Regions from separate parts of the Cytobacillus sp. Bva_UNVM-123 genome, predicted to be linked through region 3. Evidence: riboswitches for the same ligand, from Rfam matches in the RefSeq annotation. Region 3 holds a riboswitch; each other region holds the start of a gene.

What was found. A riboswitch is a leader RNA that binds a small molecule or an ion and turns the genes downstream of it on or off. The one in region 3 is predicted to bind lysine.
Region 1: it holds a riboswitch for lysine, as region 3 does, so the genes downstream of both, KDN24_RS02875 (amino acid permease) here and KDN24_RS18720 (aspartate kinase) in region 3, are expected to answer to the same signal.
Region 2: it holds a riboswitch for lysine, as region 3 does, so the genes downstream of both, KDN24_RS05145 (transporter substrate-binding domain-containing protein) here and KDN24_RS18720 (aspartate kinase) in region 3, are expected to answer to the same signal.

What each region holds. Positions count from the first base shown of each region.
Region 1 is NZ_CM177772.1:562,521-573,712, forward strand. Features, by position in the region: gene KDN24_RS02865 (metallophosphoesterase) at 95-1,180, shown strand; gene KDN24_RS02870 (NAD-dependent epimerase/dehydratase family protein) at 1,663-2,535, shown strand; gene KDN24_RS02875 (amino acid permease) at 3,083-4,528, opposite strand; lysine riboswitch at 4,686-4,865, opposite strand; cyclic di-AMP (ydaO/yuaA leader) riboswitch at 5,098-5,393, shown strand; gene kimA (potassium transporter KimA) at 5,623-7,449, shown strand; gene KDN24_RS02885 (GNAT family N-acetyltransferase) at 7,628-8,158, shown strand; gene KDN24_RS02890 (DUF1835 domain-containing protein) at 8,238-9,278, shown strand; gene KDN24_RS02895 (ATP-dependent helicase) at 9,738-11,192, shown strand, end outside.
Region 2 is NZ_CM177772.1:1,059,413-1,070,604, reverse strand. Features, by position in the region: gene KDN24_RS05180 (carbon-nitrogen family hydrolase) at 1-650, opposite strand, end outside; gene KDN24_RS05175 (pyridoxal phosphate-dependent aminotransferase) at 908-2,071, shown strand; gene KDN24_RS05170 (GMC family oxidoreductase) at 2,117-3,829, opposite strand; gene KDN24_RS05165 (gluconate 2-dehydrogenase subunit 3 family protein) at 3,917-4,696, opposite strand; gene KDN24_RS05160 (hypothetical protein) at 4,928-5,944, opposite strand; gene KDN24_RS05155 (amino acid ABC transporter ATP-binding protein) at 6,085-6,825, opposite strand; gene KDN24_RS05150 (amino acid ABC transporter permease) at 7,185-7,910, opposite strand; gene KDN24_RS05145 (transporter substrate-binding domain-containing protein) at 8,133-8,978, opposite strand; lysine riboswitch at 9,207-9,388, opposite strand; gene cyoE (heme o synthase) at 9,533-10,462, opposite strand; gene KDN24_RS05135 (spore germination protein) at 10,665-10,904, shown strand; gene KDN24_RS05130 (leucyl aminopeptidase family protein) at 10,970-11,192, opposite strand, start outside.
Region 3 is NZ_CM177772.1:3,644,450-3,655,641, reverse strand. Features, by position in the region: gene trxA (thioredoxin) at 1-108, shown strand, start outside; gene uvrC (excinuclease ABC subunit UvrC) at 499-2,271, shown strand; lysine riboswitch at 2,371-2,552, shown strand; gene KDN24_RS18720 (aspartate kinase) at 2,666-3,895, shown strand; gene KDN24_RS18715 (YslB family protein) at 3,979-4,437, opposite strand; gene KDN24_RS18710 (succinate dehydrogenase cytochrome b558 subunit) at 4,827-5,435, shown strand; gene sdhA (succinate dehydrogenase flavoprotein subunit) at 5,518-7,269, shown strand; gene sdhB (succinate dehydrogenase iron-sulfur subunit) at 7,289-8,050, shown strand; one part of gene KDN24_RS18695 (IS3 family transposase) at 8,134-8,587, shown strand; one part of gene KDN24_RS18695 (IS3 family transposase) at 8,587-9,488, shown strand; gene KDN24_RS18690 (acyl-CoA thioesterase) at 9,674-10,138, shown strand; gene KDN24_RS18685 (methyl-accepting chemotaxis protein) at 10,293-11,192, opposite strand, start outside.

The DNA of each region.
Region 1 (11,192 bases), 2.1 Mb from region 3:
AAAGCTCAATGATCCTAACATTCATTCCGCCATGAGGATGGTATAATAAAATGTATTCGGAGATTTTTAACTATTTAAAATTTAGGAGATTCAAATGTTAAATATTCAAAAAGTAACGTTAAATCCAAATCGAAGAGTTATTATTATATCTGATATTCACGCTAATTTATCATTATTTAAGAGACTATTAGATAAAGTAAATTATTCAAATGATGATTATTTGTTTATCAATGGTGACTTATGTGAAAAAGGAGCGAACAGCTTAGAGGTTGTTCGCTATGTTAAGAAGCTTATGGAACAAGCGCCCGATGTTTTCGTGACGAAAGGAAATTGCGATGTTTTGTATCGCTATGTGTTTGAAGGAAATGAAGATATTTTAAACTATATGAAAAAGAGGAGAAATTCAGTATTAAATGAGCTGCTGGCAGAGCAACAACAATCTGTAGAAGATTTTCGTGATGTAAAACAGCTTGCTCAATTTTATAAAGAACATGCTCAAGAGATAATTGATTGGTTTGAATTTTTGCCTATTGCTTATGAAACAGAGGACTTTATTATCGTTCATGCAGGAATAGAGAATCGTACCGATTGGGAGCAAACTTCTGAAGGGAATGCGTTAGCAATCGATTCATTTTTGAACAAAGGACATCAAGCAAAGAAAAATGTAATTGTAGGACACTGGCCAGCCGTCAATTACCGTGATAATGTCGAAAGCTCGAACAACCCACTCATTAATTTGGAGAAAAAAATAATTGCGATCGATGGTGGAAACCAGATTAAAGCAGATGGCCAGCTGAACGCACTAATTATTGAACAAAATCAAATTTCATTTCAGTTTGTTGACGAGCTATTAGAAGAGCGTACTGTGAAAAGCGGTTATGTAGATCAAACAAATCGCGTCGGCACCGTAACCTATCCAAATTACAAAATGAGCGTGATGCTTAGTGAGCGTTATTTTACACTCTGCAAAAATATCACTCTCGGCATCGAACAATGGATAAAAAATGAATATTTAGTTGAAAAGGATGACGCTGTGTACTGTAAAGATGATCTAAGCACAACATTTTTATCGGTCCAGAAGGATGAAGTTGTAAAAGTGCTGGATGCACAGCAATCTGGCTATGTACTAGTTAAAAAGCAAAATGGTCTTGTAGGATGGGTGCCTGAATATGTTTTATAGGTGGCGTTTATTTTTTAAAAAATTATCTTTTTGAGACCATGGTTAGGTGAAACTGAGTATCTGGTGGTCTCAAAGTAAGTGAATGCGACCACAGCTCAGAGAAAACTGTGTACCTAGTGGTCTCAAAGTAAGTGAATGCGACCACAGCTCAGGGAAAACCGAGTCCCTTGTGGTCTCAAAGCAAGCCAAAGCGACCACAGCTCAGGGAAAGCCGAGTATCTGGTGGTCTCAAAGCAAATGAAAGCGACCACAGCTCAGGGAAAACCGAGTCCCTTGTGGTCTCAAAGTAAGTGAATGCGACCACGGCTAAGTGAAAACCACATATCCGGTGGTTTCAAAGAGTACCACACAGTAAACTGCAACCTAGTGTACTCAAAATTTCTTAATTATTAGGAAGAGTAATTTTGCTCTGCCCCTTTTTCTTGCTAAAAAATGGAAAATTGAATTAAAATTGTTAATAAGTTGGAAGGGAGATGAACCTATTGAAAAAAGTACTAGTGTTAGGTGGAACTAGATTTTTCGGTAAAAAGCTTGTGAATCTTCTATTAGAAAACGGACATGATGTAACGATTGCAACGAGAGGGAGAACAAAAGATCCTTTCGGAGATAAGGTAAGTCGGTTGAGCATTGATCGAGAGGACTATCAATCTTTAAAATCAGCAGTTGGAGACACAAACTGGGATGTTGTTTATGATAATATTTGTTATACATCAAAGGAAGCTAGTGAAGCATGTGAAGTTTTTTCCGGAAAGGTAAAACATTACATATTAACTTCAACTCTATCAGTATACGAATTTGCAGATGGTAGTAGGAAAGAGGAAGATTTCAATCCTAATTCTTATCCGATTAAAATTGGAACGAAAACGGATTTTTCTTATGGAGAGGGCAAACGCCTAACAGAAGCGGTCTTTTATCAAAAGGCGGATTTTCCAGTTAGTGCTGTCCGTTTTCCGATTGTTCTAGGGGTAGATGACTATACGAAGCGACTACATTTTCATATTGAGCAAATAAAAAATGGCAAACCAATTGGTATTCCAAATTTGAATGCATTACTCTCGTTTATTTCTTCAGATGAGGCAGCCTCATTCCTTAATTGGCTCGGTAATCAACAAATAGAAGGGCCAATAAATGCTTGCTCCAAAGGGGAGCTGTCTTTGCGTGAGATCCTCTCTATCATTGAAGAAGCTGTTCAGAAACAGGCAATTGTTGAACAGCAAACAGATGAGGAAAATCAATCTCCTTTTGGCGTTCCTGCTGATTGGTATATGGATACAGCGAAAGCAGAAGCAGCAGGCTTTCAATTTCAAGATTTGAAAAAGTGGTTCACGAAACTTGTTCAGGAAATTTCAAATTAATTGGACATTATATAAGTTGATTTAGGAACCATTTTCCCCTGTTCTTTCGTAAAAATGCGTATCCGTTTTTTGCTAAACACGAAAGAATCATCTCATACAATACCCATTGAGATCGATTCTTTTGTTGTTATTCAGAGGAAATCACTTTTATTAGGTTGTGCGAGACCGTTTCTATCGTATGATAACTGAGAATCGCCTTTAATAATGTCAACGAAGTCGAATCTTTTGTATGAATCTCTCAAATCGACCTTAATCAAGTGACCGAGGTCGAATCTTTTGTATGAGTCCTGTAAATCGACCTTAACAGTTAGAACGAAGCCGATTCTTTTGTATAAGTTCTGCAAATCGACCTGAATCAGTTAGAACGAGGTCGAATCTTTTATATAAGTCCAGTAAATCGACCTTAATCAGTTTGAAAGAGGTCGATTCTATCGTTGACTTCTGCGAACCGACCTCAATCAAGCCGAACAAGATCGTTTTTCATTAGATTCCCGTGAACCGCCTTCATCCACACTCTTTTGAGAGAATTATTTCCATTGAAAATGATCTAATTCTCAAAATCACATTCTTTCAATGGAATGAGCTTTGTTTTATGTTTGATTTTATAACTAAGCCAAACAATTAAGAACAGTGGTAAGCCGATATAGGCTGCGATAATGCTGTGCCAATCAATTGTTCCATCTGTGAAGGCTTGGAAGTTTTGGCCTAAAATAATAATGATACATAGAATTAATGCGAATAATGGCCCGAATGGGAACCATTTTGCACGATAGGGCAGTTTGTTTAGGTCACCGCCTTGAGCGATATAGGCTCTGCGGAAGCGATAATGACTAATGGCAATACCTAGCCATGTTACAAATCCAGCCATCCCTGAAGCATTTAATAACCAAATATATACTTGACCATCGCCAAAGATCGTCGTTAAAAAGGCAAGGGATCCAACTAATGCTGTAACGATTAGTGCGTTGACAGGTACGCCTCTTTTATCAAGCTTTGCTAAGAATTTCGGTGCGTTTCCATCACGTGCTAAGTCCCAAAGCATTCGGGTTGACGCATACATGCCTGAGTTACCTGCAGATAATACAGCAGTTAAAATAATGGCGTTCATGACGGACGCTGCAAAAGCAAATCCTGCACGTTCGAAAACGAGTGTGAAGGGGCTCACGGAAACAGCTTCACTTAATAGCCGTTCATCTGTATAAGGAATAATCATGCCGATGACAAATATCCCTAAAATGTAAAACAGTAAAATTCGCCAAAATACGGAGTTTATCGCTTTTGGAATTGTTTTTTCAGGATTTTCACTTTCTCCAGCAGCTACCCCGAGTAATTCTGTTCCTTGGAATGAGAAGCCTGCAGCCATAAAGACACCAAGAATGGCAAAGAAGCCTCCATTAAAAGGTGCATCTTCAATAGTGAAGTTCTTAAAGCCAATGGTTTCTCCCCCCATAATGCCAAAAATCATGAAAAATCCAGTAATGATAAAAATAATAACCGTTACAATTTTAATAAGTGCAAACCAAAACTCTGCCTCTCCAAATCCTTTAACAGATAAATAGTTGAAGCCGAACATGAGCAGGAGTGCGAGGCCACTCCAAATAAATGAAGGACTTTCAGGAAACCAAAACTTCATAATTAGCACAACGGCTGCTAGTTCAGCGGCAATAGTAATGGCCCAGTTATACCAATAATTCCAGCCAATCGCAAAGCCAAATCCTGGTTCAACGAATTTCGTTGCATACACTTTGAATGAACCAGCAACTGGCATATATGCGGCCATTTCAGCAAGGCTTGTCATAAGAAAATAGACCATGATTGCTACGGCTGCATAGGCAGCTAAGGCACCTCCTGGTCCAGCTGTATGTACAGCTCCTCCACTTGCTAAAAATATCCCTGTCCCGATCGATCCACCGAGAGAGATCATCATAAGATGACGTGCTTTCAGTGTTCGTTTTAATTGTGTAGGGTTTGATGATGTTGCTGTTTTTGCCAACTTGTACACTCCTTTTGTGTAACACATAATTTATCATTTTGAAGTGAGAGAGCTATTTAGCAATTGTTCTTAAAATGTATCGGAGGCACATTCGTACAAAAAATAAAAACAGCCGTCGAAAAAGATCGACGGCTGTTGAATAGGTCCGTTAAATCCTTCCGAAGATAGCTCTCCACGTGAAAAACGTGACAGTGGTGTTCCTGTTCGAAAACACCCCCAGCAAGGATATACAATGATTTATCCAAGCTTCGGCAGCTTATCCTTTCAAAATCGGAGTCATCAATTTCATTGAATCTCGTCCGCTTTACTCTTATAAGCCGCAGCCTCTACCCCATCGGTGAATGGGAATATTATATTAATATATTGAATTATAGTAAATTATTGGCCAACTTGCAATGGATAAATTTGTCTTATTCGTGCGAAAAAATGTATAAAAAATAGTATTTACAATCCGTAATTACAGGAGTATTATAACTAACAGTTTCATATTTCACATTCAGTGAATGACTGCATGCAACATGTTGCCACAAGTCTTTTGAGTGTAATCACATTCACTGATGGTAGTTTCACTAATTAAATCGCTGAAACCTTTGGTGCGGGGGAACCGAACTTATGGATTATGAATAATCCAAGGGGTGAATCCTATTTAACTTCATTCAGCAATTGCTTCGTGTGGAGAAGGGTGTAAAGTTTTTACTTTACGCTCAGCTGAATAAGGTTTAAGCCTTTGGCAAATGCCTCAGATATGTAAAGATATTCGTAAAAATCTGGGAGGCATAAATACGCTAAGGCAAATTTGATAGGTAGGGCTACTCACAGGTCCGAATCCGACAGCTAACCTCGTAAGCGTTATATGAGAAGGAAGGTGGAACTTGTATGACTTTAAAAAATTAACGTCTACAGGTCTATTTGCTAATGGCTTGAAGGCGTTTTTTTGATCCATGAATTGGGGCTTTTATGTTTTTTAGTTATCTATTTCGCCGATCGTGTCGTTTAAACAAGTGTGAACGCCAAGTTTTTCTAAGTGGAATTGACCTAGGCATTTAAAGTCAAACTAAGTTTTACTACATTATTTTTTAAGAGGGTGAATAGCATTGTTGTCTTCTATCAAACGTTTATTAATCGGACGTCCATTAAAATCAACGGAATTAGGCGAGCAGAAACTTAATAAAAAGAAGGCATTAGCAATACTTTCTTCTGATGCTTTATCCTCTGTAGCCTATGGTCCAGAACAAATTTTGATTGTGCTAGTAACAGTTAGTACAACAGCATTTTGGTATTCTATTCCGATCGCAGTTGGTGTACTCATTTTGTTAACCGCTTTAATTTTATCCTATCGGCAAATTGTTTTTGCTTATCCACACGGCGGCGGAGCTTATATCGTATCGAAAAATAATTTAGGCACTAATGCAGGCTTAATCGCTGGGGGCTCACTTTTAGTAGATTATATTTTAACGGTGGCAGTTAGTGTATCAGCTGGTACAGATGCCATTACATCTGCCTTTCCGATTTTACACGATTATAATGTAGGCATTGCCATTATCTTTGTCTTTATCATTACAATTTTAAATTTAAGAGGAGTTACGGAGTCAGCTTCAATACTAGCTTATCCAGTATATTTATTTGTCATAACATTATTTATTTTAATCGGAGTAGGGCTTTATCGGATTATGACAGGCCAAGTTTCTCCTGAATTGCATACTTCTATCGGAACACCAGTGGCAGGAATAAGCTTATTCATTTTACTAAGAGCATTTGCTTCAGGAAGCTCTGCATTAACAGGAGTAGAAGCTATCTCCAATGCGATTCCGAATTTCAAAAATCCTGCTCCTAATAATGCAGCTAAAACATTAATTGCGATGGGAACTTTGTTATGTATTTTATTTTCTGGAATTGTATTTTTAGCTTATTATTACGGCATTGCGCCAAGTGAAAAAGTAACCGTCGTTTCACAAATCGCAGAGGGCGTATTCGGTAGGAATACCATGTATTACTTCATTCAAGGTACAACCGCATTAATCTTAATTCTTGCGGCTAATACGGGCTATACAGCTTTTCCAATGCTTGCCGTTAACCTTGCTAATGATAAATTTATTCCGAGAATGTTTAAGATTCGAGGGGATCGTTTAGGCTATTCGAATGGAATTATCATTCTGGGCCTTTTCTCCATTTTGTTAATTATTGCTTTTGAAGGAAGGACGGAACAGCTTATTCCCCTATATGCAGTAGGGGTGTTTATCCCGTTTACCTTATCGCAAACAGGAATGATGGTAAAATGGATTCGAGAAAAACCAGCTGGATGGATACCAAAGCTTATCGTGAACACAATTGGTGCATTCATAAGCTTCACAGTGACAATTATCTTCTTTATTACGAAGTTTACGCATGTATGGCCAGTACTCATCTTTTTGCCAATAATTATTTATTTGTTTCATAGAATACGTAAACATTATGAAGCAGTAGGCGAACAGTTGCGTCTGACAACAAGTGAACAATGTGAACCGATTGAAGGAAATGTCATTATCGTGCCTGTAGCAGGCATTACCCATGTAGTAGAAAACTCGTTAAGTTATGCGAAATCTTTATCTGCTTATCAAATTATTGCTGTTTATGTTGCATTTGATCGAGAAGAGGAAAGAAAGTTTGCAGAGAAGTGGAAAAAGTGGCAGCCAGATATAAGACTCGTTACGTTGCATTCACAGTATCGTAGTATTATTCAACCATTAACTAAATTCGTGGATACGGTTGAACATAAAGCAAACGAAGCGAATTATAAAGTAACGGTCGTGATTCCACAATTTATACCAAAAAAGGGCTGGCATAATATTTTACACAACCAATCAAGCTTATTAATACGCACATTTTTGCTATATCGAAGAAATGTCGTGATTACGACAGTACCGTATCATCTTAAGAAATAACATGTTACGATTGCCTGTAGGATATGTGAGTAGAATGATGTTCTATCATTAGGAACAGCTTCTGCTCGTGTGTCCTTCAGGCTTTTTTGGTATGAAGGGAAGGATATTCATACAGTAACAAGAATTAGTAATATGTAAACTAGTTTGTAATCTTACTTTGAGATGTGTGGAGGACATAATGAAAACAGTTGAAAATGAACGAAATGTCAAGGTTCGTACAGGTCAATTAGATGATGCTGAATCGATCTTACGTATTCAGCGAGAGGTTATTTCAGAAAATGATTTTTTGATTTCAGAGCCAGAAGAATTTACTAATACGGTCGAGCAGCAAATTGATTGGTTGAAAAATATTATTGCTAATGATAGAGAAACAATCATTGTAGCTGAAATAAACAGTAAAGGGATCGGTTGGATCGTATTTCAATCCCATACTCGTAAAAGATTATCACATACGGGCTCATTCGGGGTCATGATCGATAAGGAATATAGAGGATTAGGGATGGGTAAATTGCTTATTCATGCACTACAGGAGTGGGCAGAAAAGAATCCTTTAATTGAAAAGGTAAGTTTAGGCGTTTTCTCAACTAACCATAGAGCGATCGCATTATATAAGAGTCTTGGATTTGTTGAAGAAGGCCGAAAAGTGAATGAAATCAAAATGAATGACAATGAATATGTTGATGATGTTTTAATGTATAAGCTTGTTTAACGATCTTTAGAAAAATAAATTCATAGAGACGAAGTGAATTGGTCTTTTTCTACTTTATTGTGCTTTAGGAGGAATAATAATGGAAATTGAAAAACTGAAACAGGTTATTACTGAATTGCCGGAGGAAGAAGCAAAATCTTTGTTGTTTCATTTCCTTCTTAACGTTCAATTATTGTCTGAAAAACAATACTCAGAAGCAGAATTTATCACTAAAGTTAAAGAAATGTCCAAAATGGTTTTTGAACTATCAGATAAACGAAAAGTGATTGAAGATAAACATACGTATAAAATGATTCATATTTTATTTGGAGCTTCTCCCGCGGGAAGTTTAAAAGTAGCGCTGAAAGAATTGGGCGTTAATCATGAGGAAGCGGTGATCTCGTTTTGGGACATTTTTTCCGTAGGTCCTATTTGGCAGCTGCATAAGAAAAGTGGTATGGAGGAAAGATTTGCTTGGAAGAAAAATAGCATGAATGATGAGTTTGACGAACTGGATGAATACATGAAAGGCTTTAGGAAAACAGTTGATCAAATCGAAAAGATTCCAGAAGATGTACCTGTTACGATATGGGTTGCGAATAATGCTCATGAACAAACGGGGCTAAGATTTGCTCTATATCTTTTAAAAAATAAAGCTCATAACATCAAAGTTATTAATTGTGCAAATATATTTGTTCAACAATTTTATCAACCTAATATAGAATTCTTCCCCTTACATGCAGGTGAAATCTCTCCTGAAAAGCTTAAAGTGATTTTCGAGCAGGGCAAGAAACAGCCTCTATTATCACAGCTGGAAAAAGAGCAATATGTTCAAGAATGGCTTCAACTTTCAACACATCAAGAAACATTAAGAATTTGGGAGGACGGAAAAGTCAGGTTTGTGTCTGAAGATTATTTTGATGAACTTCTGATTTCAACAGCACAATACTTGCATAGTCAGCAAGAAGTGAAGGACTTCATGAAGTCAGCTAGACTGATTGGTGAAGTGTTAGGACATATAGAGCAATATGTTGGAGATGAATTTTTAGAATATCGGGTAAGAAAGCTGATTGAAAAAGGAATTTTCGATGTAGAAGGCAGTTTAGAAGCAATGAGATATTATAGTGTGAAACTAAAATAGGAGAGAAGAAAATTGAGTTCTGGATGGGGAATGAAAAAGAGTCAATAGCCCACTTGTAATGGCAAAAAACTGAGCAAATTGAGTATGAAAGAGTCAATAGCTTGCTTGTAATGGCAAAAAACTGAGCAAATTCAGTTGAAATAGGTCAATAGCCCACTTGTAATGGCAAAAATCTAAGCAAATCGAGTAAGAAAGCGTCAATAGCCCGTTTGTAATGGCAAAAAGTTGAGCAACTACAGTTAAAAAGCGTCAATAGCCCGTTTAGCAAATGCAAAAAGTCCTTTACACACACAGAACGAAGCAAATTCTCATAACCAAATAGGGAAAATAACCTTAAAAACAGAGGCTATGCTACAATAAAAGATACATGTAAAAGGACCATAAAGAAAAACTTTATGTTTTTTGAAAGAATAACCGGAAAAGGATAAAGTTTTCCAAGGATTAGAAAGGGTTATGAATATGAAAGAAAAGGGAGAGTTTTTTGCCCGAAAGAAGCGTGAAATCGGCGTTTTTTTAAATGAAACTCAGCAAAAGGCAGTTCTCGAAACGGAGGGGCCACTCCTATTATTAGCTTCACCAGGTTCAGGGAAGACGACAACGATCATTATGCGGATTGGGTATTTAATAGAAGAAAAAGGTGTTAGTCCTGCAAAAATCAAGGCGATTACCTTCAGTCGGGCATCTGCAAATGATATGAAGATAAGGTTTAGTCGGTTTTTTCCCGATCTTCCACAAGTCAATTTCTCTACCATCCATAGCTTTGCATTTGAAGTGGTACGAGACTATTTTCGAAAAAAGGCGATCCCTTACCAAATTATTGAGGGAGGCGTCGATTTAGAGGAAAAAGAAGCACTAGGTGCAACCGAAATCCCATTACATAAAAAGCTCATTTTAAGGAATCTGTATAAAACGATAGTTGAAGAAAATATAACCGATGATCAAATGGAGGAGCTGACGACTTATATAAGCTTCATCAAAAACAAGATGATTCCAACGAGTGAGTGGTCAACCGTTCGAATCGATGTTCCTAAGGCAGAGGAAATATTTTGTGAGTATGAGACGTTTAAAAAGTCTGGCTATCATAAATTGCTCGTTGATTTTGATGATATGCTAACACTGGCAGACGAAATACTTAATGAGAATCCCTCGCTTCTTCAGAAGTACCAACAAAGGTATGATTATATTTTAACGGATGAAAGTCAAGATACTTCATTAGTCCAGCATAAAATTATTGAAAAGCTGGTAGCAGAGCATAAGAATCTCTTTGTTGTAGCAGACGATGATCAATCGATTTATAGCTGGAGAGGGGCGGAGCCCTCTTATTTGCTCAATTTTAAAGAAGTTTATCATCATGCGAATACTTTATTTTTGGAGCAAAATTATCGCTCCTCTAACAATATTGTCAACATCGCGAATCAATTTATTAAGCGAAATAAAAATCGCTATAACAAAAATATGTTTACGAATAATCCCCCGAGTAATCCAATAGTTTTGAAGGAATTTGCTGATTATATTTTTCAGGCAAAATATTTAGTTCAAGAAATTCGGAGGAAAGACAGCTTAACAGAAATCGCAATCTTATATCGAAATAATTCATCCTCGATTGCGCTTATCAATGAATTTGATCGGGCTGGTATTCCTTTTTATATGAAAGATGCCGACAATCGCTTCTTCTCTCATTGGGTAGTAGCGGATATTCTCAATTTTATGCGCATGACTTTTACAGATAAAAGGCCAGATATTTTGGAGAAAATACATCTGAAGCTTCATGGCTATATTAGTAAGAAGCAAATGGCTGCATTAAAAGAAATTAAGAATCATGAATCCGTTTTTGATAATTTGCTCAATCATATTGAATTACAAAGCTATCAAATAAAACAAGTGAATGAAACGAAGGAAACTTTTCAGCAAATG
Region 2 (11,192 bases), 2.6 Mb from region 3:
CAAGGAGCAATAACCATAGAATGCCCATTGAATTCATTATTTGGATTCGTACAAACAGGATTAACTGCAACAATATAACATTGATTCTCAATGGCACGAGCTTGTAAAAGTGTTTGCCAATGATCAATCCGCAGCTTCGGCCATTGGGCAGGAATAAACATAATTTTTGCCCCCTTTAATGTGTGGGTGCGAAACCATTCTGGAAAACGGAGCTCATAGCAAATGACCCCTCCACAAGTTATTCCATCTAATTCAAACAAGTTATCACTTTGTCCTGGCTGCAAAAATAAATGTTCATCCATTAATTTAAATAAATGGGCCTTATCATACTGTGCCGAGATTTTTCCACTTCGGTCCACAACATACATCGTGTTAAAAAAGCCAGCTTCTCTTTTCGTTGCTACCGAACCGCCGACGATATTGATTTGATATTCTTTCGCAAGCCATGATAACAATTGTTTTGTTTTCTCACCATTTTCATCCGCTAATGTCGCTAATTGTTCAAGCGCAAAGCCCGAATTCCACATTTCGGGAAAAATTACGGTATCCGCCTGAGCTTTTGCGGCTTCTTCGACATATTTTTCCACGGTTAAAAAATTTTTCTCTGGATCTGCAAATACGATATTCATTTGTACACAAGCAATTTTCATTTTGCTTCCCCCTAGACATTTTTAACTAAAGACTATAGAATTTTGAATTAATTCGCAATCAATATCATCTCGCTTAGATATCAATAATAGATTATTTTTTAGGAGTGCTGTGTTAATGAATGTTGTTGATTCTTGCCTTATGTGTATGTGTGAACGGGTTTTATTCGGTACGAATAACGTAGAGAACACGCGTGCTTATAAGGCGGTACATAGATCAACATTAACGTATAACAGAGCCTTTAGGAAAGGGGTTTATCATGGAATATTCAGAGCGTTTAAAAAAACTTCCCGTTCAATTTTTTGCAACTCTTGTTGAGAAAGTTAGCAAAGCTATCGAAGAGGGACGTGACATTATTAATTTGGGGCAAGGTAACCCTGATCAGCCCACACCTCCCCATATCGTTAAAGCATTACAAACGGCTGCCGAAGATCCGAAAACACATAAATATTCCCCATTTCGCGGGATTAGAGAATTAAAAGAAGCAGCAGCTGCATTTTATCAAAAACAATATGATGTTCAGATTGATCCCGCCACTGAAGTTGCCGTTTTATTTGGAACGAAAACTGGGCTTGTTGAGCTGCCAATGTGTTTGTTAAATGAAGGCGAGTTAATGCTGCTGCCCGATCCAGGCTATCCTGATTATTTATCAGGTGTTGTATTAGCAAATGTTCAGTATGAAACCTTCCCATTAAAAGCAGAAAATCATTTTTTACCAGACTATGAAGCGATTCCAACTGAGCAAAGAGAAGCAGCAAAGCTGATGTATCTTAACTATCCGAACAACCCGACAGGTGCTACTGCTGATCTTGCTTTTTTTGAAGATACAGTCGCTTTTGCAAAAGAGAATCAAATTGTCGTATTACATGATTTTGCCTATGGAGCGATCGGATTTGATGGCAAAAAACCTGTCAGTTTTCTCGAAGTTGAAGGGGCAAAAGAAGTAGGAATCGAAATGTATACGTTATCGAAGACATATAATATGGCTGGATGGCGAGTTGGATTTGCCGTAGGAAATCCAAAAATAATTGAAGCGCTCAACCTTATTCAAGATCATATGTATTGCAGCCTCTTTCCCGCCGTTCAAAAAGCAGCAGCTGTTGCGTTAACTGCTAACCAGCAATGTGTCGAAGAGCTTGTTTCCCGATATGAAAGTCGACGAAATGTGCTAATAGAGGAATGCCAAAAAATTGGCTGGAAGGTTGAAGCTCCGAAAGGTTCTTTTTTCGCATGGCTCCCAATTCCATCCGGTTTTACAAGTGAGACATTCTCTGATTACTTACTTGAAAAAGCGAACGTAGTAGTAGCTGCAGGTAAAGGATTTGGCGATTATGGAGAAGGATATATCCGTGTAGGCTTGTTAGTGGATGAAGGAAGAATTGTTGAAGCTGTAAAGCGAATCGGAGAGCTTAAGTTATTTTAGAAGAAAGCTTCTCATAGGTCATAGCCTATAAGAAGCTTTCTCATTTTAAGCAAGCTTCCCGCCGCTTTTACTGAATTTGATAATTCCCTCTGCTGCCCGGTACGCTAATGCCCCAAGAGTCCCTGTTGGATTGTAGCCGCTATTATGTGGAAACGAGGACGCTCCGACAACAAAGACATTATCTGCATCCCACATTTGTGAATACGTATTAACTGCTGATATTGTTGGATCAGTTCCCATTATAACACCACCGACATTATGGGTGGTTTGGTATGGTACAATATTATAATCGGCAAGCTTACCATAATTCTCGATAATATCAGCACCCATTTCCTTCATTACTTTATCGCTTTGCTCGTTTAAGTAGTCATTTAATTTCCGATCTTGCTCAGTAAAATTATAGGTCATTCTTAGCAATGGAACACCGTAGGCATCTTTGAATGTTGGATCCAAATCGAAATAATTGTTTCTATGTGGCATAGAAGCTCCTTCAAACCAAGAATCAATTGTCCGAGTAAAATATTTAATAGAATTCTGTTTAAACTCCTTCCCCCATAGCGGTGTTCCGGAGGGGACAGGATTTGTGCCAATTGGACGAGCCCCAGATTGAGTAACGACATAGGATCCTCCGTGAATAAAATCAAGATCACTATGATCGAAGTTGTCACCGTTAAAATCATCTACTACTGTACCAAGTGAACCAGCACCCATATAGGAATTAAATCTTTCCTTTTCAAAAAATCCAGTAGTACCTGGATTGAGCTGGTAGCAATAATTTTTGCCAATAACTCCTTTTCCTGTTTTTGGATCATATGGCTTTCCAAGCTTCGAAACAAGCAAAAGCTTGGCATTATTCAATACATAACTTGATAAGACAACAACATCTGCTGGCTGGATCATTTCCTCTCCAGACATTGTATCAATATATCTTACACCTGTCGCTTTCCCTCCACTATGCAAGATTTCAATAACATTTGCATGAGTTTTCAGCTCAAAATTTCCTGTTTTCGTAGCAGTTGGAATAACGGTCACAGTCGGATCTGATTTAGCCCCATATTCACAGCCAAAGCGTTCACAGAAAGCACAATATTGGCAGGCATTAAGCTTCTCTCCATCTGGATTCGTATATGCCTCGGATACGTTACCAGCTGGCATGGCAAATGGATGTAATCCTAGCTTTGTTGCTGCATCTCTAAATTTATTCGTCATCACTGTACTTTTCAATGGGGGAGTTGGGTAATCATTGCTGCGTTTTCCCCCTAGCGGATTTGGTTCACCTGAGATTCCACATGTTTTTTCAAATTTATCGTAGTATGGCTCTAGCTCATCATAGGTAATTCCCCAATCTTGGATTAAGTAATCATCTTTTATTTTTGATTTGCCATAGCGTTCAATTGTTTTAGTTTTAATCTCAAAATCATATGGGAGAAAGCGGAAAGTATGTCCATTCCAGTGAACGCCTGCCCCGCCAACACCTTGACCTAATAGAAATGAACCTAATTGCCTCATTGGCAATGCTCTTTGATCGAGTTTATTCCGAAACGTAATCGTCTCCTTCGAAACATCCTGCATTAAATCATAGCGGATTGCATATCTTAGTTCATCATGAATCATGGCGAAATTTTGCGTATTTCGGTTTCCTCCTCGCTCAAGACCAACAACTTTTAATCCGCTCTTCGTACATTCGGCTGCAATAATCCCCCCAGCCCAACCAACACCAACTGTTACGACATCCGTTTTTGGTAATGTTTTTGCCAAATTAACCTTCCTCTCTTACTAAAGAATGGTGTATTAACCCTTAACTAAATTGATTTCTTAACTTTTACTTTTATCACTACGGTATTTTTATGGCTGCTGTTTACTTTGAGATGGCATATGAGAATGAAGACTGCTTGGTTCAATGACAAGAAAATCCTTCGCCTCGATTTTATCCAAATAAGTCATTTGATTTCCTGGATACTCCTTCATTTTCCAGCCCCCCATATCGAGATTGCCACCATATAATGGGTCTGCATAAGCACCTTCTAGAACGGACATCCTCAGCAATTTAAAGAAATCATTTGAGGTTATCCCTTGCATGTCCACTTTTCCTGTATCAAAAGCAGTTAAAACTTCATCCTGCTCTTGATCAGTCAGCTCTGTAAACTTTTTCTTGTACTTCTCTTGACTATAGCTTTGAATTTTTGCAATTCCTTGGCTAAAAATTTCATTTCGTCTTAAATGGGACTGAAAGCCTTGTGTATCTAACCCTTTATAAAAAGGACCCATCATGTAATCCCTTGCATTATTGCCCCATGTCCCTGCTAATTGATGGTCAATATAATAAGGAACATCTAAATCAATAGCCCCAGGACCGAGATCATCGGCTGGAAAAATTCGTTCAGTTGCTTGTGATAGAACTTTAAAGTCCTCGGGATTGGAGAAATACATTAACGCTTGAGAATAGCGTTCTACTTGGCCATTCCCTACATTTCCACCTATTTTTGTCCCTGTATTCGGTTTTATAAATTGCTGTGTAATTAATCCTCCTAATATTCCACCACCGATTGCTCCTCCTGCTACATAGCTTCCTTTACGAATAAAGTCTCGACGGGACATTTGATCTTTTGAGTTTTGCTCACTCATTTCTCAATCACCACTTTCGTAATAAATACTTTAAAGTTATTCTTTTCCAGTCATTATAAAAATATACCAATATTAAAAGCCTCAACGGATATTGTCCATAGTAAAAAAAGAGCCTATTCTTCCATTTGAGGAATAAGCTCTTTTCTATACACTTAGATTTCCCTGTTAACTAAAAAAGTTTAAGAATTTGGAATGCTCCTCATCCTTAAACCTTTCTTTTTGATTTCACTATTAGTTATTTTTATTAAAATGCATTCGTGCTTTTAGTGCAATATCTTCCGGTGCTTTGTACGTAAGGGGCTCTTGATGAAGAGATTGGAAAAAGTTAATATCACTCGTATCAAGCATTCCGAACGTAAAACGCGGGATGAGGCGGGCATGAATAGACTGCTTCGATTCCTCATCTACTGATACATTTAGTGCCATATTAAAGCTTGCAAATCCTTGCTCTATTAATGAAGAGAAAACCCCTAACAGCCCTTCCGCAAAGTTCTCCCAATCTTGCTCTTCAATACTAGAGATGGAGTATTTTTGAGGAAAAATGGCCATGAAATCGTTTTGACCCTTTGGTGCATATGCATGCATCCAAGCGACATTTCCTCTTTCACCAATCCATCTTTCTCCTATCGTTTTTTCCGCATCATATAGGGCTAATAACAAGTCTCCTTCATAAGCCTTTTGCTTTTCCTCAATAAGCTTCTGATAGTTTGTTGCAGCGTCCGACGCAATAACCTGAATATGAGGATGAAGGATGCTCCCACCTGAATAAGGGAGATAATTCCAATTGATTGATGCGTAGCGAAATTCTGGGTCAGTCTCTATGATCTTTTGAATATAGTCTTGTGCTGCTAAAAAAGCGTCTTTTAACAACTCTACTGTAAATTCCTCTAAACGAATATAATGTTTGCCCGAAAAAATGACAACGCCATTATGCTTACTATATGGGAAAAGATTCGGAAAAACAGTCGCTTCCCCTTTAAAAATCCTGCCTTTCTCAGCAATTTCTTTTGGAAAATGAGGTGTCATTTTTAAGACATTTTCTGGACAAAACGGACACTTAGCCCCACCTGTTTCCTCCGCTATCTTCGTATAATCTGGTGCTTTGGGAGCCAGACCCCCATCAAACACAATTCGCGACGTCTCCCCTGTCACTGGGCAAATTCGAATCTCCGTTTTACGTTTAATCAAGTTTCCCTGATTATCGCTAAACTTAAACCATTCTTCCCTCTTCTGAAACTTTAATGTCATTATTCCTTCTCCCACCTTCCAACGTTAATATAGGTATTTATTCAATACTGAACATAAAATACCCTTTTCAGCCAGCTTAATCATAAAGAAAGTCAGTCTCCTCCAGTAAAGAATACTGAAGAAAACTGACTCTTCATTCATTAGTGATGTGTTAATGTTCGCTTCAAAAATTCCCTCGTTCGTTCCTGTGTTGGATGATTAAATATTTGTTCAGGTGTCCCTTCTTCAGCAATAACCCCTTTATCCATAAAGACAACCCGATCAGATACTTCCTTTGCAAAGCCCATTTCGTGCGTTACAATTAACATCGTTAACCCACTTTCAGCCAGCTCTGCCATGACCTTGAGCACTTCTCCTACCATTTCGGGATCAAGAGCTGAGGTTGGCTCATCAAACAACATAACATCTGGTTCCATCGAAAGGGCGCGAGCGATAGCAACTCGTTGTTTTTGACCGCCTGATAATTGCTTCGGCTTTGCATTCACATATTTCTCCATTCCGACAATCTTCAAATATTTCATCGCTACCTTTTCAGCCTCTTGTTTCGAACGCTTTAATACTTTTATTTGTCCAACAATACAATTGCTCAAAACATCATGATTATTAAATAAATTAAACTGTTGAAATACCATTCCTAGCTTTGTTCGATACTCATAAATATCATGCTTATCATCCAAAATGTTTTCGCCATGATAAATAATTTGACCGCCACTTGGTTTTTCTAATAGATTTATACAACGAAGAAGAGTAGATTTACCAGATCCTGATGAGCCGATAATGCATACAACCTCGCCTTTATTTACTGAAAAATCTATATCTTTTAATACTTCATGCGTTCCAAAGGATTTGCTTAAATGCTGAATATCGATTACTTTTTCCAATGTGCTCCTCCTTCTGCTAATCATACTTACCTTTGCACTTTTGACTAATGTTCTTTTCGCATATATTGTTGTTTTTGCATTTAAATTTTGCCCGTTGATTTCCGCTACGGGCGCTTGCTTTCCGCGGGGAGGGACGTGAGCCTCCTCGGCGCTTGCGCCTGTGGGGTCTCACGCTTCCCTCCATTCCCGAAGGACATTGAATAAACATCCTTGAATGAACATCGCACGAAGGAAATGCGAATGCATTTTCGAGGAGTCAAGTACCCTCCGCTCCAAACAACTCAGATAATTAAACAAAAATTGCACTAAAAACCAACAAACTTTACGAAAACAGCCTTCACTAAAAATCCATTGCAAAGTTAAAGAGACTTTTGTTCTTTCATGCTATAATTTTCTGGTCCATCTAATTTTCTTTCAAAATAACGTAAAATTAATGTCACACTAAATGTCATCACGAAGTACAAAATACACGCAACAAAGAATGGTTCAAAATATTTAAAGCTAATGCCTGCAACGGTCTTTGTTTGGAAATATAATTCCGTTACACCAATAACATTCAGCACAGATGTATCCTTTATATTAATAATAAACTGATTTCCTGTCGCAGGTAATATATTGCGGATAACTTGCGGCAATACGACATTCAGCATCGTTTGAACGTGATTCATTCCAATGGCTTGAGCCGCTTCAAATTGACCCTTATCAATCGAAATAACACCACCGCGAACGATTTCTGCCATGTATGCTCCAGTATTAATGGAGACAATCACGATTGCTGCAAACGTACGATCCATATCAATGCCAAAAGCTAAGGCAGAGCCATAATAAATAACCATTGCTTGCACAATCATCGGTGTTCCTCGGAAAAATTCGATATAAATAGATAAAATAGCATTAACCACTTTTAAAAATATTCGTTTTACTCTTCGTTCTGGCACGGGAATCGTACGAATCACTCCAGCCAATAAGCCGATAATGGCTCCAATAATTGTTCCTATAATCGCGACAAAAAGTGTCATCCCTGCTCCCCGAAGGAACATCGGCCAATTGTTTGCAACCATCGTTAAAATATACTCTAAACTCATACTTTCCCCCCTAAATAGAAATGCTGAAGCGCCTTGGGCAGCCCCGACAAGCATAAGACAAGCCGCTATGAAGGTTGTTCTTTAACCTTCTTAACGGATTGGCTTATGACCTCGAGGGGCTAGGCGCTGAAGCTAGACAAATAGAAATGCTGAAGCGCCTCGGACTCTGATTTAAATCTAAAAACCGACTGCCATTAGATGCAGCCGGTATCAATCTCATCATTATTCTGCTGCTGGTTGATTTTTTATTGCAGTGTCCATGATGGTTTGACGCTCTTCTTCAGAGATACCTGATAAGATTTCATTAATTTTCTCCGTTAATTCACTGCCTTTAATAAGTCCAACAGCAACTGCTGTATCTGCCTCATCTGCTTTAAAGCCATCAGCAAATTCAATCATGGTAAAATTTTGATTAGCTGAAGATGCACTAATTCCTTCAGGACGCTCTGACACATATCCATCAATCATTCCTGATTCAAGTGCTACACGCATGGCAGGGAAATTATCCATAGCAGGCTGTTTCTTTACACCTTCTATTTGATCGATAACTGCATAGTGAGAGGTATTTAACTGTCCGGTTACTTTTGCACCATTGAAGTCTTGGATAGAGGTTGCACCTTCATAAGGTCCACCTTTTTTTACAACCATAACAAAATGAGAAGTGTAATAGTTCTCTGAGAAATCAATTGTTTGTTTACGCTCATCTGTTGGTGACATCCCTGCAATAATGGCATCAATTTTCCCTGAAGTTAATGCAGGTACAAGGCCGTCCCATTCCGTTTTCACGATCACTAATTCTTTTCCTAATCCTTCAGCAATTTTCTTTGCTATCTCTACATCATAACCGCCGGCATATTCAGCATTGCCATCAATTTTCACTCCGCCATTTGAATCATTCATTTGGGTCCAGTTAAAAGGTGCATATCCAGCTTCCATTCCAACCTTAAAAGTATCTTTCTCTGTCTCTCCGCTTCCTGATGTTTTTTCTGATTTGCTTGTACCACATCCAGCTAATAGCAGAATCATAGATAATGATAATGTTAATAAAATTGATAGTTTTTGTCTCATTACGAATTCTCCCCTTTAAATATGTTAATTAAATATATTTTTCCACTCAATAAGGTATGACAACCACTTGTCATATAAGTAGAATGATGGACCTAAGCAAGCTTAGAAAATCAGGGCAAACATGCACGAAATTAATATTATATTCCGGCAATTTACAAAATAAAAAGAGACCTGAGGTAAACTCAGGTCTCGAAATATATAGATGCCCAGAAGTCCTCAACTTTCCCTCCATGAGATAGCACAACTCAATAAACCGGGAAGTTTATTGAGACAGTCCTGCAATTATTCACTGCAGACCCAGCAAGCAATACTGAGAATATTACAAGCTTCGGCGATATTTCCTTCTCTAACGTATCAAAGCTTCTCAAGCTCCACGAAAGACTGTTAAATACCGCGCCTCTACCTCACTAGTAAAAAGTGAGGTCTTATTAAATTGTTACATGTAGTCTACAACAACAAAAAATATCTGTCAACCTCACAAACATGAAGAAGGACAATCAAATAAAATGAAACATCCTGACAACAATAAGCTTAAAGCAAGGAAACTTATTTAATTAAAAAGTCACGAGCACCATCAATATAAATAATATGGCAATATAATTTACAGAATAAAGAAACATCCACCTTGCCCATTTTTCATCATCTTTTGCAAAAAATCCATTTATACTTAGAACAATCCAACCTACATTTAACAAAGTGGCAATGACAAGAAAAGTTGTACCGAGTACTCCTATGAAAAATGGCAACGGAAGCAAACAAGCGACATATACTAAAATTTGCCGTTTTGTCATCTCAAAACCATAGACGACAGGAAGCATCGCTACACCTGCAGCCTTGTATTCATCATGCTTTCTAATGGCAATTGCAAACGTATGGGGCATTTGAAAAATAAATAAAATCATAAATAGCACGATTGGCACTAATTGAAAACCACTGGTAATCGCGGTCCATCCAATTAAAGGTGAAACTGCGCCTGAAACACTACCAATGACCGTGTTAAGTGTATACTTGCGTTTTGACCACATCGTATATAGCACAACATATGTGAACCAACCTATGAAAGCGTATACAGTTGCTTCAATCGTCGTAAAAAAAAGGAAAATAAACCCAAGGATTGATAAAGAAAACCCTAATATTAATACCGTCCTCAAAGATATATGACCTGTTACAGTTGGACGGTTTTTCGTCCTATCCATAATTGTGTCAATATCAACATCATACCAATTGTTAATAACTAGTGCCCCTGCCATAACAAACGTACTTCCTAGCATCGTCAGAAAAAAAAGAGCCCAGTGTGCACTAAAAGATACACCAGTAAAATAAAGAGCCAACCAAAAGCCAGTAAAAACAGGCAGTACATTTGCAATTAAAACATTTAGTTTTAATAATGACTTCAAATCTGTAACTAAGCTTGGCATACTATGCTCGCTTACACTTACAGCTTTGCCAGCATTATGTGATGAAACCATTCCTTCTTTGTTCATCAAATATCTCCCCCAAAAAAGTGGTCGGGAAAATTCATTTATCTAAAAACCATTTAGTCATTTTCCACACTCTATATAATATTAACATAATTTATTATTAAACTCTTCTTTTGTCACTTAAAAGGAAGCAAGTTTCAAAAACATACATGAAGAATATATTAATGAATGAAAGATATTTATTAGAAAAGGGTGTATGTGTACGATGACCTCAAATTTTAAAGAAATACAAATCCAGCAAGTTTCCGGCGGAGTCGTTAATTTTGGTAATTCTTTATCCATTTCTCCAAAATCAGCTATAAAAGAACCATCTGGAGGGGGCTCAAGAAATTTTGGGGCTTGCATCGTCACGTCAACAGGATTTTCATGTACAAATTTTGTTGACCCTGATGGTGTGGACCAAAAGATTAATAATGGATTTGACAAGGAGAGCATACTATCATAATAACAAAATGAAGAAGCCAATATGAGATTTGGAAAGCTCATATTGGCTTCTCTATTTCAGATATATTACTTTGATATGTGAACGGTAAAATCAGCTAGCAATCTAGCACCAAAGCCTGTTGCTGATTTTGGATAATAGCCCGTCTCAGGACTTTGCATGACTCCAGCCATATCGACATGCAGCCATCTACATGATTTTGGTACAAAGCGACGAAGGAATAATCCAGCTGTAATAGACCCTGCTTCACCTCTAGAACTAATATTGTTAAAGTCGGCATAATCACTATTT
Region 3 (11,192 bases):
ATGAGCATTCCTACTTTACTCGTACTTAAAGATGGTGAGGTTGTTGACAAAACTGTTGGCTTCCAACCTAAAGAAGCCCTTATGGAATTGCTATCAAAACATGTATAAATAATTTTTTTTCATTTATTAAATCCTCGGCTTTATTTAGGCCGAGGATTTTTGTATGATCATATTAAATGCTGAGGCGGCTCGCTCAGGGGCGACAAGCTTAAGGCGAGCTGGCGAGAAGGCTGTACTTTAGCCTTCTTGACAGATTGACTTAAGACCTCGAGCCCCTAGGCGCTGCAGCTGGATAAATAAATGCTGAGGCGGCTCGCTCAGAAAGGAACGCAGACTAAAATCACCACGTCCTGTGGCAACGTCTGCATGACCCACATCTTGTGGGCCTCAAGCATAAGGCGAGCTGGTTGTGCTTTCCTTTAAAGATGGAATATAGTAAGATTTTAAGCTCGGGCTTAACTAGACAACAAAAGGCTGAGGCACGGAGGTGAACGATTAATGAACGATATAATTAAAAATAAACTTCTTCTTTTGCCGGACCAACCTGGCTGTTATTTAATGAAGGATCGACAAGGAACCATTATTTATGTTGGGAAGGCAAAAATTTTAAAAAATAGGGTTAGGTCTTATTTTACCGGCTCACATGATGGAAAAACATTAAGGCTAGTAAATGAAATTGAAGACTTTGAATATATTGTCACTTCCTCCAATATGGAAGCATTGATTCTTGAAATGAATTTAATTAAAAAGCACGATCCGAAATATAATGTCATGCTGAAGGATGATAAAAGTTACCCGTTTATTAAAATAACAGCTGAAAGACATCCGCGTCTTATTACAACAAGAAAAGTAAAGAAAGATAAAGGAAAATATTTCGGTCCGTATCCAAATGTACAAGCAGCAAATGAAACAAAAAAACTACTAGACCGTATGTACCCATTAAGGAAATGTACAAATTTACCAAGTCGAGCATGTCTATATTATCATTTAGGTCAATGTCTTGGACCTTGTATTCAAGATGTAAGTGAAGATGTATATAAAAAAAATATCGATGAGATCATTCACTTTCTTAATGGTGGATATAAAGATATAAAAAAAGAACTAGTAGAAAAAATGACAGCAGCAGCTGAGGAACTTGATTTTGAAAGAGCAAAAGAATACCGCGATAAAATAGCCCATATAGAAACGACAATGGAAAAACAAAAAATTACGACAACCGACTTTACAGATCGAGATGTGTTCGGGTTTGCGTTTGATAAAGGATGGATGTGTGTTCAAGTTTTCTTTATTAGGCAAGGTAAACTAATTGAACGGGATGTATCTATTTTTCCAATCTATAATGAACCGGATGAGGAAATGCTAACGTTCTTAGGTCAATTCTATACGAAAACAAACCATTTTAAGCCACGCGAAATCCTCGTGCCAAATTCAATAAGTGCTGAAATGGCAGAGGAGCTTTTAAAAGTAAAAGTGTTAAAGCCTCAGCGTGGTCAGAAAAAGGATCTCGTTCAGCTTGCAACGAAAAATGCGAAAATTGCTTTGCAAGAGAAGTTTTCTCTTATTGAACGAGATGAGGAGCGAACGATTAAGGCAGTTGAAAATTTAGGGAAACAGATGGGAATTTATACCCCTCACCGGATTGAAGCTTTCGATAATTCTAATATACAAGGAACAGATCCAGTATCAGCAATGGTTGTCTTTATTGATGGAAAGGCCGAAAGAAAAGAGTACCGGAAGTATAAAATTAAGTCTGTTCAAGGTCCTGATGATTATGATTCAATGAGGGAAGTTGTGCGAAGAAGATATACACGTGTTCTTAAAGAAGATTTGCCACTTGCTGATCTCATTATTATTGATGGCGGAAAGGGACATGTAGAGGCGGTCCGAGATGTGCTTGAAAATGAATTAAATCTCGATATCCCCATTTCTGGACTCGTTAAGGATGAAAAGCACCGCACATCACAGCTATTATATGGAAACCCTTTAGAAATCATTCAGCTTGCCCGGAATAGCCAAGAGTTCTATCTACTACAAAGAATTCAAGATGAGGTTCACCGCTTTGCCATTACTTTCCACCGTGAGCTGCGTGGAAAAAATGCTTTTCAGTCTGTTCTTGATGATATCTCTGGGATTGGTGAAAAGCGGAAAAAACAATTGCTAAAAACTTTTGGCTCCGTCAAGAAAATGAAAGAGGCCACGCTTCAGGAGTTTAGGGATATTGGACTGCCTGAAAGAGTTGCGGATGCATTAATTAAAAAATTGCAAGAATAGTATTGTTGGAAAAATAACAATATGCTATAATTGCTGAAAATTAAATACACTTTAGAGAAATAAAGTGTTGTCCATCCTATTTTGGACTTCCGATCTAAAAGTGAAGGTAGAGGTGCAAACTTCAATAGTAAAAGCTTGGAGAAGAATGAGCTTCAATGAAAAGCTTTGAAAGGGAAAGTTTGCCGAAGTGGGGAAAGTCTCATCACTTTCTTTGCTGGTCTTGCATTTAATAAATGTAGGATTGTCAAGACAAAACACTGTCTTGGAGAGCTATCTCACTGTGTGCGTATTTTTAATACGTTTTTAAGCACAGCAATGAGATAGCCTCATTGCTGTTTTTTTGTTGTACAGGAATCTTTCCTCATTGATAAATCATTTAGAAAGAAGGGAAACTGTGGCATTAATTGTTCAGAAATATGGGGGAACCTCTGTAGGAAATGCAGAAAAAATTCAAAATGTTGCAAAGCGAATTATGGAGGAGAAAGATAAAGGAAATGATGTAATTGTTGTTGTCTCAGCAATGGGAAAATCGACAGATCAACTTGTTGATTTAGCAAAAGGAATTTCTGCAAATCCGAGCAAACGTGAAATGGACATGCTATTAACTACAGGTGAACAAATAACCATTTCCTTATTAGCGATGGCGTTAACTGAAAAAGGCTATCCGGCTGTTTCTCTAACTGGCTGGCAGGCAGGAATCAAGACAGAACCAGTCCACGGTAACGCAAGAATTATTGCTGTTGATACAAACAGAGTAACAAGAGAATTGAATGATGGAAAAATTGTTGTTGTTGCCGGTTTTCAAGGAATTACTGAGGACGGTTCCATCTCCACATTAGGACGCGGCGGCTCTGATACAACAGCCGTTGCTTTAGCAGCAGCCTTAAAAGCTGAGAAATGTGAAATTTATACAGATGTTACTGGCGTATACACGACTGACCCACGATATGTAAAGGATGCTAGAAAACTTTTGGCAGTTTCATATGATGAAATGCTTGAGCTTGCTCATTTAGGTGCAGGAGTTCTTCATCCGAGAGCTGTTGAGTTTGCTAAAAACTATCATATCCAGTTAGAGGTTCGTTCCAGTATAGAAAAAGAGTCTGGAACGATAATTGAGGAGGAAGTAAAGGTGGAACAAAATTTAGTTGTGCGTGGAGTAGCTTTCGAAAGCGATATAACGAGAGTGACTGTTCTAGGCCTGCCTGATTCATTAACAGGCCTTTCGGTTATCTTTTCAGAGCTTGCGAAAAATCAAATTAATGTAGACATTATCATTCAAAGTACTACAGCCGAACAAACAACGAATCTTTCTTTTTCAATCAAAAATGAAGATCTTGATGCAACAGTGAAAGTATTGGAAAACAGCAAGCATAAATTAAACTATGAACAAATTGAAACTGAATCAAAGCTTGCGAAAGTTTCGATTGTTGGTTCGGGAATGGTTTCGAATCCAGGGGTTGCAGCTGAAATGTTCGCCGTATTAGCTGCCCATCATATTTCCGTAAAGATGGTAAGTACTTCCGAAATTAAAGTTTCTACTGTAATTGAACAAGAAAAAATGATTCAGGCAGTTAAATCGCTACATGATGCTTTTGAACTAGCAAAGCTACAAGTGGAAGCGTGACACTTTATCGCTTCCTTATATAGAAATGAAGAAAAGCTTTCAAAAGAAGAATTTTGAAAGCTTTTTATTCGGATAATAGAACATTACTCAGACGTTATCGTATCTTTATTATCCCATTTTACAGTGAACTGCACTTTTCCTTTTTTCTTTTTCGGATGCTCAAAGGCTTCACAAATCACACCTTTTTGATTTTCGATTTGTTGTGCAATAAAGCCTGCTTCTAGCTGAAAGGTGCAATTTTTATTTTGTTCACAACGCTCCTTTATTAAAGGGCTAAATAACTCTAATTCCATTTCATTTTTTGTTTGTTTATTTAAGGTAAGACTTCCCCAAGATGCTTGCTGAAAAAAATCAATTGTCATTTCTATCGTATCTTGAGGAAATTTACGGGCAAGTTTTTTTCCAGCCCAATATAAAATCTCAGGTGCATCATCTCCAAGTAATTCAAGTAATAAAACTTCACGAATTAGTTCATAGCCGAAAGTTGAAATGGTTTCGTCCTTGTTATCTGTTAAAATGATTTCTGCTGTCGTTTCGCTCAACCTTTATTCCCCTCTTTCTATTGTTCTTCTATTATATACAATTTTGAGAAGAATTAGTTATGTGATAATGAAAAAGAAGTGTTTTCGTAACATGAAAAAAATGTTATTTTAATATATTCATTGCTTTAGAATAATTTCGTGTTGTTATTACTTTGCTTCGAAAAAATGTAATAGTAATATACTATGAAAAAATTTTTTATGAAGATTATTTAATGTAATCGTTTCCTTGACGCTCCAACATGTTGGGGGTAAAATGAACATGTCACATAATTGTAAGAAAGTGATCAACTTTTTTGCTAAGTTAAGGTTGACTGTTCGCATACATATTTGTTCTTCATTAATGGACAGCTAATCCTTAATGCCTTTTTCAAAAAATAGGGGGGTAAATCATGGCGGGTAATCGAGAGTTTTTCAATCGCAAATTGCATTCATTGCTTGGTGTTATTCCGGTAGGGATTTTTTTAATTCAACACCTTGTAATCAATCATTTTGCAACAGGGGGAGAAGAGTCATTTAATAAAGCGGTAGGCTTTATGGAAAATCTTCCATTCAAAATTATCTTAGAAATATTTATCATTTTTTTGCCTTTATTATTTCATGCTATTTATGGTCTGTACATTGCTTTCACAGCAAAAAACAATGTAAGTAAGTTCAGTTTTTACCGCAACTGGATGTTTTTTCTTCAACGTTTTACTGGCGTAATTACGCTTATTTTTGTTTCATGGCATGTTTGGCAAACTCGAATTCAGGCAGCAATGGGAGCAGATGTAAGTTATCAAATGATGAGTGATATTCTTTCAAGTCCATTTATGCTTGTATTTTATATTGTCGGTGTAATCTCAACAATATTCCATTTTTCGAATGGTTTATGGTCTTTCTGTGTAACTTGGGGAATTACATTATCTCCTCGTTCACAAGTTATTTCAACGTATGTAACGATGGGAATCTTTGTTCTACTTTCAATCGTTGGTCTTCGTGCCATTTTTGCTTTTGTATAAGTCGTTATTAATATAAGCTCTAGATCATTATCGACGTGTTTATTATGAATGTTGTACTTAGGATTAAAGGGAGTGAGTCACATTGAGTAAAGGTAAAATTATCGTTGTCGGCGGCGGTCTTGCGGGCCTAATGGCAACCATTAAAGCGGCTGAAGCTAACGTTCCGGTAGAGCTGTTTTCATTAGTACCTGTTAAGCGTTCTCACTCTGTTTGTGCCCAAGGTGGTATTAACGGAGCTGTAAATACAAAGGGTGAAGGAGATTCTCCTTGGATCCATTTTGATGATACGATTTATGGAGGAGACTTTTTAGCGAACCAACCTCCAGTTAAAGCGATGTGTGAAGCTGCACCAGGAATTATTCATTTGTTTGACCGTATGGGTGTCATGTTTAACCGTACACCAGAAGGCTTACTTGATTTCCGTCGCTTCGGTGGCACACAACATCACCGTACTGCGTTTGCTGGTGCTACTACTGGTCAGCAGCTTCTTTATGCGTTGGACGAGCAAGTTCGCAGACATGAAGTGGCAGGATTAGTAACGAAATATGAAGGCTGGGAATTCTTAGGCGTTATTACAGATGATGATGGGATTTGCCGAGGGATTGTTGCCCAGAACTTAACATCAATGGAAATTCAATCATTTGCTGCAGATGCTGTTATTATGGCAACAGGTGGACCTGGAATTATTTTCGGGAAATCAACAAACTCTGTTATTAATACTGGTTCAGCTGCTTCCATCGTGTATCAGCAAGGTGCACATTATGCAAATGGTGAGTTTATTCAAATTCACCCAACAGCGATTCCTGGTGATGACAAGCTTCGTCTAATGAGTGAATCAGCTCGCGGTGAAGGTGGTCGTGTTTGGACTTATAAAGATGGTAAACCATGGTACTTCCTTGAGGAAAGATACCCTGCATATGGAAACTTAGTGCCACGTGATATTGCTACACGTGAGATTTTTAATGTTTGTGTAGATATGAAGCTAGGCATTAACGGTGAGAACATGGTCTACTTGGATCTATCCCATAAAGATCCACATGAACTTGATGTTAAACTTGGTGGAATTATTGAAATTTATGAGAAATTTATGGGTGAGGATCCTCATAAAGTTCCGATGAAAATTTTCCCAGCTGTTCACTATTCAATGGGTGGGCTTTGGGTTGACTTTAATCAACAAACTAGCATTCCAGGATTGTTCGCAGCTGGAGAATGTGATTATTCACAGCACGGGGCAAACCGTTTAGGTGCTAACTCATTATTATCCGCCATTTATGGTGGTATGGTTGCTGGACCAAATGCAGTTAATTATATCGATGGATTAGAAAAGAGCTCTGATGCGATTTCTTCCTCTGTATTTGAGCGTGCTATTCAAGAGCAAGAAGGAAAATGGAATGAAATTATGTCTTTAGATGGAACAGAAAATGCGTATGTTCTTCATAAAGAGCTTGGTGAATGGATGACAGATAACGTAACGGTCGTTCGTTACAATGATAGATTATTAAAAACAGATGAAAAAATTGTTGAATTAATGGAACGCTTTAAAAACATTAATATTAACGATACGGCGAAATGGAGCAATCAAGGTGCTGCCTTTACACGTCAATTGAAAAACATGCTTCATTTAGCACGTGTTATTACGATTGGTGCTTACAACCGTAATGAAAGCCGCGGTGCTCATTACAAGCCAGATTTTCCTAAGCGTAATGATGAAGAGTTCTTAAAAACAACAATGGCAAAATTCACTGGGGAAGATACTGCTCCTGCATTCCATTATGAAGATGTAGATATTTCTTTATTAAAACCACGTGAACGTGACTATACAAAAAAACATTAAGAGAAGGGGAGAGTAAGTGATGAGTGACAAAAAATCAATTCGCTTTATTATAACTCGTCAAGACAATCCAGATTCTGCGCCCTATCATGAAGAGTTCGATGTAGAGTATCGTCCGAACCTTAACGTTATTTCAGCGTTAATGGAAATTCGCCGTAATCCAGTTAATGTTAAAGGTGAGAAAACGACTCCAGTTGCGTGGGATATGAACTGTCTAGAGGAAGTATGTGGAGCATGTTCGATGGTTATTAATGGAAAACCACGTCAATCATGTTCAGCACTTGTTGATCAATTAGAGCAGCCAATTCGTTTAGCACCAATGACTACATTTCCAGTAATTCGTGACCTTCAGATTGATCGAAGCAGAATGTTTGATTCCTTGAAAAAGGTAAAAGCATGGATTCCGATTGATGGAACATATGACCTTGGACCAGGTCCACGCATGCCTGAGCCTAAGCGCCAATGGGCTTACGAATTATCAAAATGTATGACATGTGGTGTATGTTTAGAAGCATGTCCAAACGTTAATAGTAAAACAAACTTTATGGGACCTGCTGTCTTTAACCAGGTTCGCCTATTCAATGCTCATCCAACAGGTGAAATGAATAAAGCTGAGCGATTAAATGCATTTATGGAAGATGGTGGCTTAACAGGCTGTGGGAACTCACAAAACTGTGTGCAATCATGTCCGAAAGGAATTCCGATTACCACATCCATTGCTGCAGTTAACCGTGCTGCAACACTGCAATCTTTCAAAAACTTTTTTGGAAGCGACAATGTGTAATTAATAGTAAAAACCCTTTTTTCAAAAATGAACTGCACCCCAATTGTTAGACACCATCTAACAATTGGAGGTGCAGTTTTTCTATGGCTAAATTTACTGCAGAAGATAAATTACAAGCAGTTGAGCGATATTTAAATGGAAATGAGAGTTCAAATGAACTAGCGAAATCGTTCGGGACTGATCATAAAGCTATCCTTAAATGGGTCAAACAATACGAATACAATGGTGTTGAAGCCTTTATTAAACCTTGTACAAATTACACACAACAGTATAAACTAGACGTACTAAATTACATGATTGAACATGGTACGTCCTTAAATGAAACAGCAGCGATTTTTAAGATCCCTGCCCCTTCAACCATTGTTGTTTGGAGAAATCTATTTGAAACACAAGGATTAGATGCCCTTCAATCAAAGAAAAAGGGGCGTCCATCCATGAAAAAGGAATCCAATCAACAACCTAAACCAGCACCGGTCAAAGGGTCTACCGAAGCACTTGAAGCACGTATTAAACAGCTAGAAATGGAAAATGAGTATTTAAAAAAGTTGAATGCCTTAGTTCAAAACAAGGGAAAATCACCAAACAAGACAAAGCACAAGTAGTCTATGAATTAAGGCATAAATATTCGGTGAAAGCACTTGTAAAACTCGCTGGCATTCCACGTAGCACGTATTATGATTTAGTGAAGCGAATGAATCAACCAGACCCAGATGCCGATTTGAAAGTGGAAATCAAAGCGATTTATGAAGAACATGAAGGTCGTTATGGGTACCGTCGTATTCGTGATGAGCTAGCGAATCGTGGACAAAAAGTAAATCATAAGAAGGTTCAACGTATCATGAAAGAGTTAGGTTTAAAGTGTTTAGTGCGTATGAAAAAATATAAATCATACAAAGGTACAGTTGGTAAAATTGCGCCTAATATTTTAGACCGTAATTTTACCGCAAATGTCCCAAATGAAAAGTGGGTAACAGACATTACGGAATTTAAATTATTCGGCGAGAAACTCTATTTATCTCCTATTTTAGACTTATTTAATAGAGAAATTATTACTTATACAATTGGCTCTAGACCAACGTATTCACTTGTATCAGATATGTTGGTGAAAGCTTTAGAGCGCTTACCAGAGGATCATCAGCTACTAATGCATTCAGATCAAGGCTGGCATTATCAAATGAATCAATACCGGCATGCGCTTAAGTCCAGGGGCATTGTGCAAAGCATGTCTCGTAAAGGCAACTGTTACGACAACTCGGTAATAGAGAATTTCTTTGGTATTATGAAGTCGGAATTCCTCTACTTAAAGGAATTTGAAAGTGTAGAACATTTTAAATTAGAATTAGAAAAATATATCAATTACTATAATACGAAACGAATAAAGGCAAAATTAAAAATGAGTCCGGTGCAATACCGAACTCATTTTACTCAAGCTGCCTGATGAAATAACCGTGTCTAACTTTTAGGGGTCACTTCAAAAATTGGAGAAGGGTTTTTTTATATTTAGGAGGCGAGAAAAACGTGCAGAAGCAATCTTATGTATATAGGCTTTTCATTTATTCTGAAATAATTTATAATTTAAACTTGAATGAATAATCATTCATTTTAAAGTAAGGAGGAAAAAACATGGCGAAAATAAATTATATAGATAATTTTTCAGCTTGGGAGAATGAGTTTCAATTTTGTTATAGCATTACCGTGCGTTTTTCTGAAACAGATATGTTTGGGCATTTAAATAATACGGTTCCGTTTACTTATTTTGAGCTTGCCAGAATTGAATTTTTTAAACATAAGGGATTCATTCAAACATGGTTAGAAAAGGAAAGTGAGACCATCCCAGTTGTTGCAGATCTCCAATGTGATTTTATGCAACAAGCTTTTTTTGATGAAAAAATTGATATTTATGTTAAGGCAAATTCAATTGGAACAACATCAGTTGATCTTCATTATTTAGGTAAGAAAAAGGATGGGACCGTTTGTTTTACAGGAAGAGGAACGATTGTACAAATGTCCAAAAAGACTGGAAAAGGGGTGCCATGGACGGAAGAAATGAGAGCATTGCTTCAAAATGGGGAAATCATAAATGCGTAGTCATCATTAAAGACTGAATAAAAAACGAATGGATGAAGTGGGAACTAACAAACTTCATCCATTCGTTCTTATAATTTATCAGAATAGGCCTTTATTGTTAGGGAACTGTCTCTAGTTCGTACGTCGCTGACCAAGGCGCTTGCGCTTTTCTGTATTATAATCTAAATTTCGAGATGGTTGTCATTAATCGCTCTGCTAAAGCGACTAGATTACGTGAATCATTGTTAATGCGTCCCATCGCTGTTGATGATTGCTCTGTAATGGCTGCAGTTTCTTCAATTCCAGCGGAGGATTCCTCTGATATGGCTGCGATGCTTTCAATTGACGTATTAATTTGTGCTGCTGATTGAGAAATAAGTGATAACTCTCCTGCACTTTCATTAATTTTCTCTTGAATATTCGCAATCGATTGATTAATATGTTGGAATGTATTACTCGTTTCTTTAATCTTTTCATTGCCATTTTCTACTTTATTGTAGCTATTCTCGAGTAATTTCGTTACTTCTAATGAGCTTGACTGAATTTCCTGTGTTATCTCATTGATCTCTAAAACTGATTGGGCAACTTGCTCAGAAAGCTTCCGTACTTCACTAGCAACAACTGAAAAACCTTTGCCATGTTCACCAGCTCTTGCAGCTTCGATTGCAGCATTTAGAGCAAGTAAATTTGTTTGCTCTGATATCGATTGAATGGAGAGAACTAATTTGGATACTTCTTGATAGCTTTCATTTAAGCTTTCTACTCTTTCGACTGATTTTTGGACGACGGAATAGATCGTGTCCATTTGGACAGTTGTTTCCATCATTTGATTAAAGCCGCTTTCCGTTAATTTACGAATTCCTTTAGCCTCATCGCTTAATACTTCACCATTTTTATTTGAAATCGTAATGGCATGAGTAAAGTCCCTGATCATTTCAGAAAGGGAGGTGGTGCTGTGTGCTTGCTCCTCTGCCCCTTTTGCTAATTCATTCATTGTGATCGCAACTTGTTTTTGACCATCACTCGACTCCTCTGCCGTTATTGTAAAATGATTTGCGAAGGAAACAATTTCCTC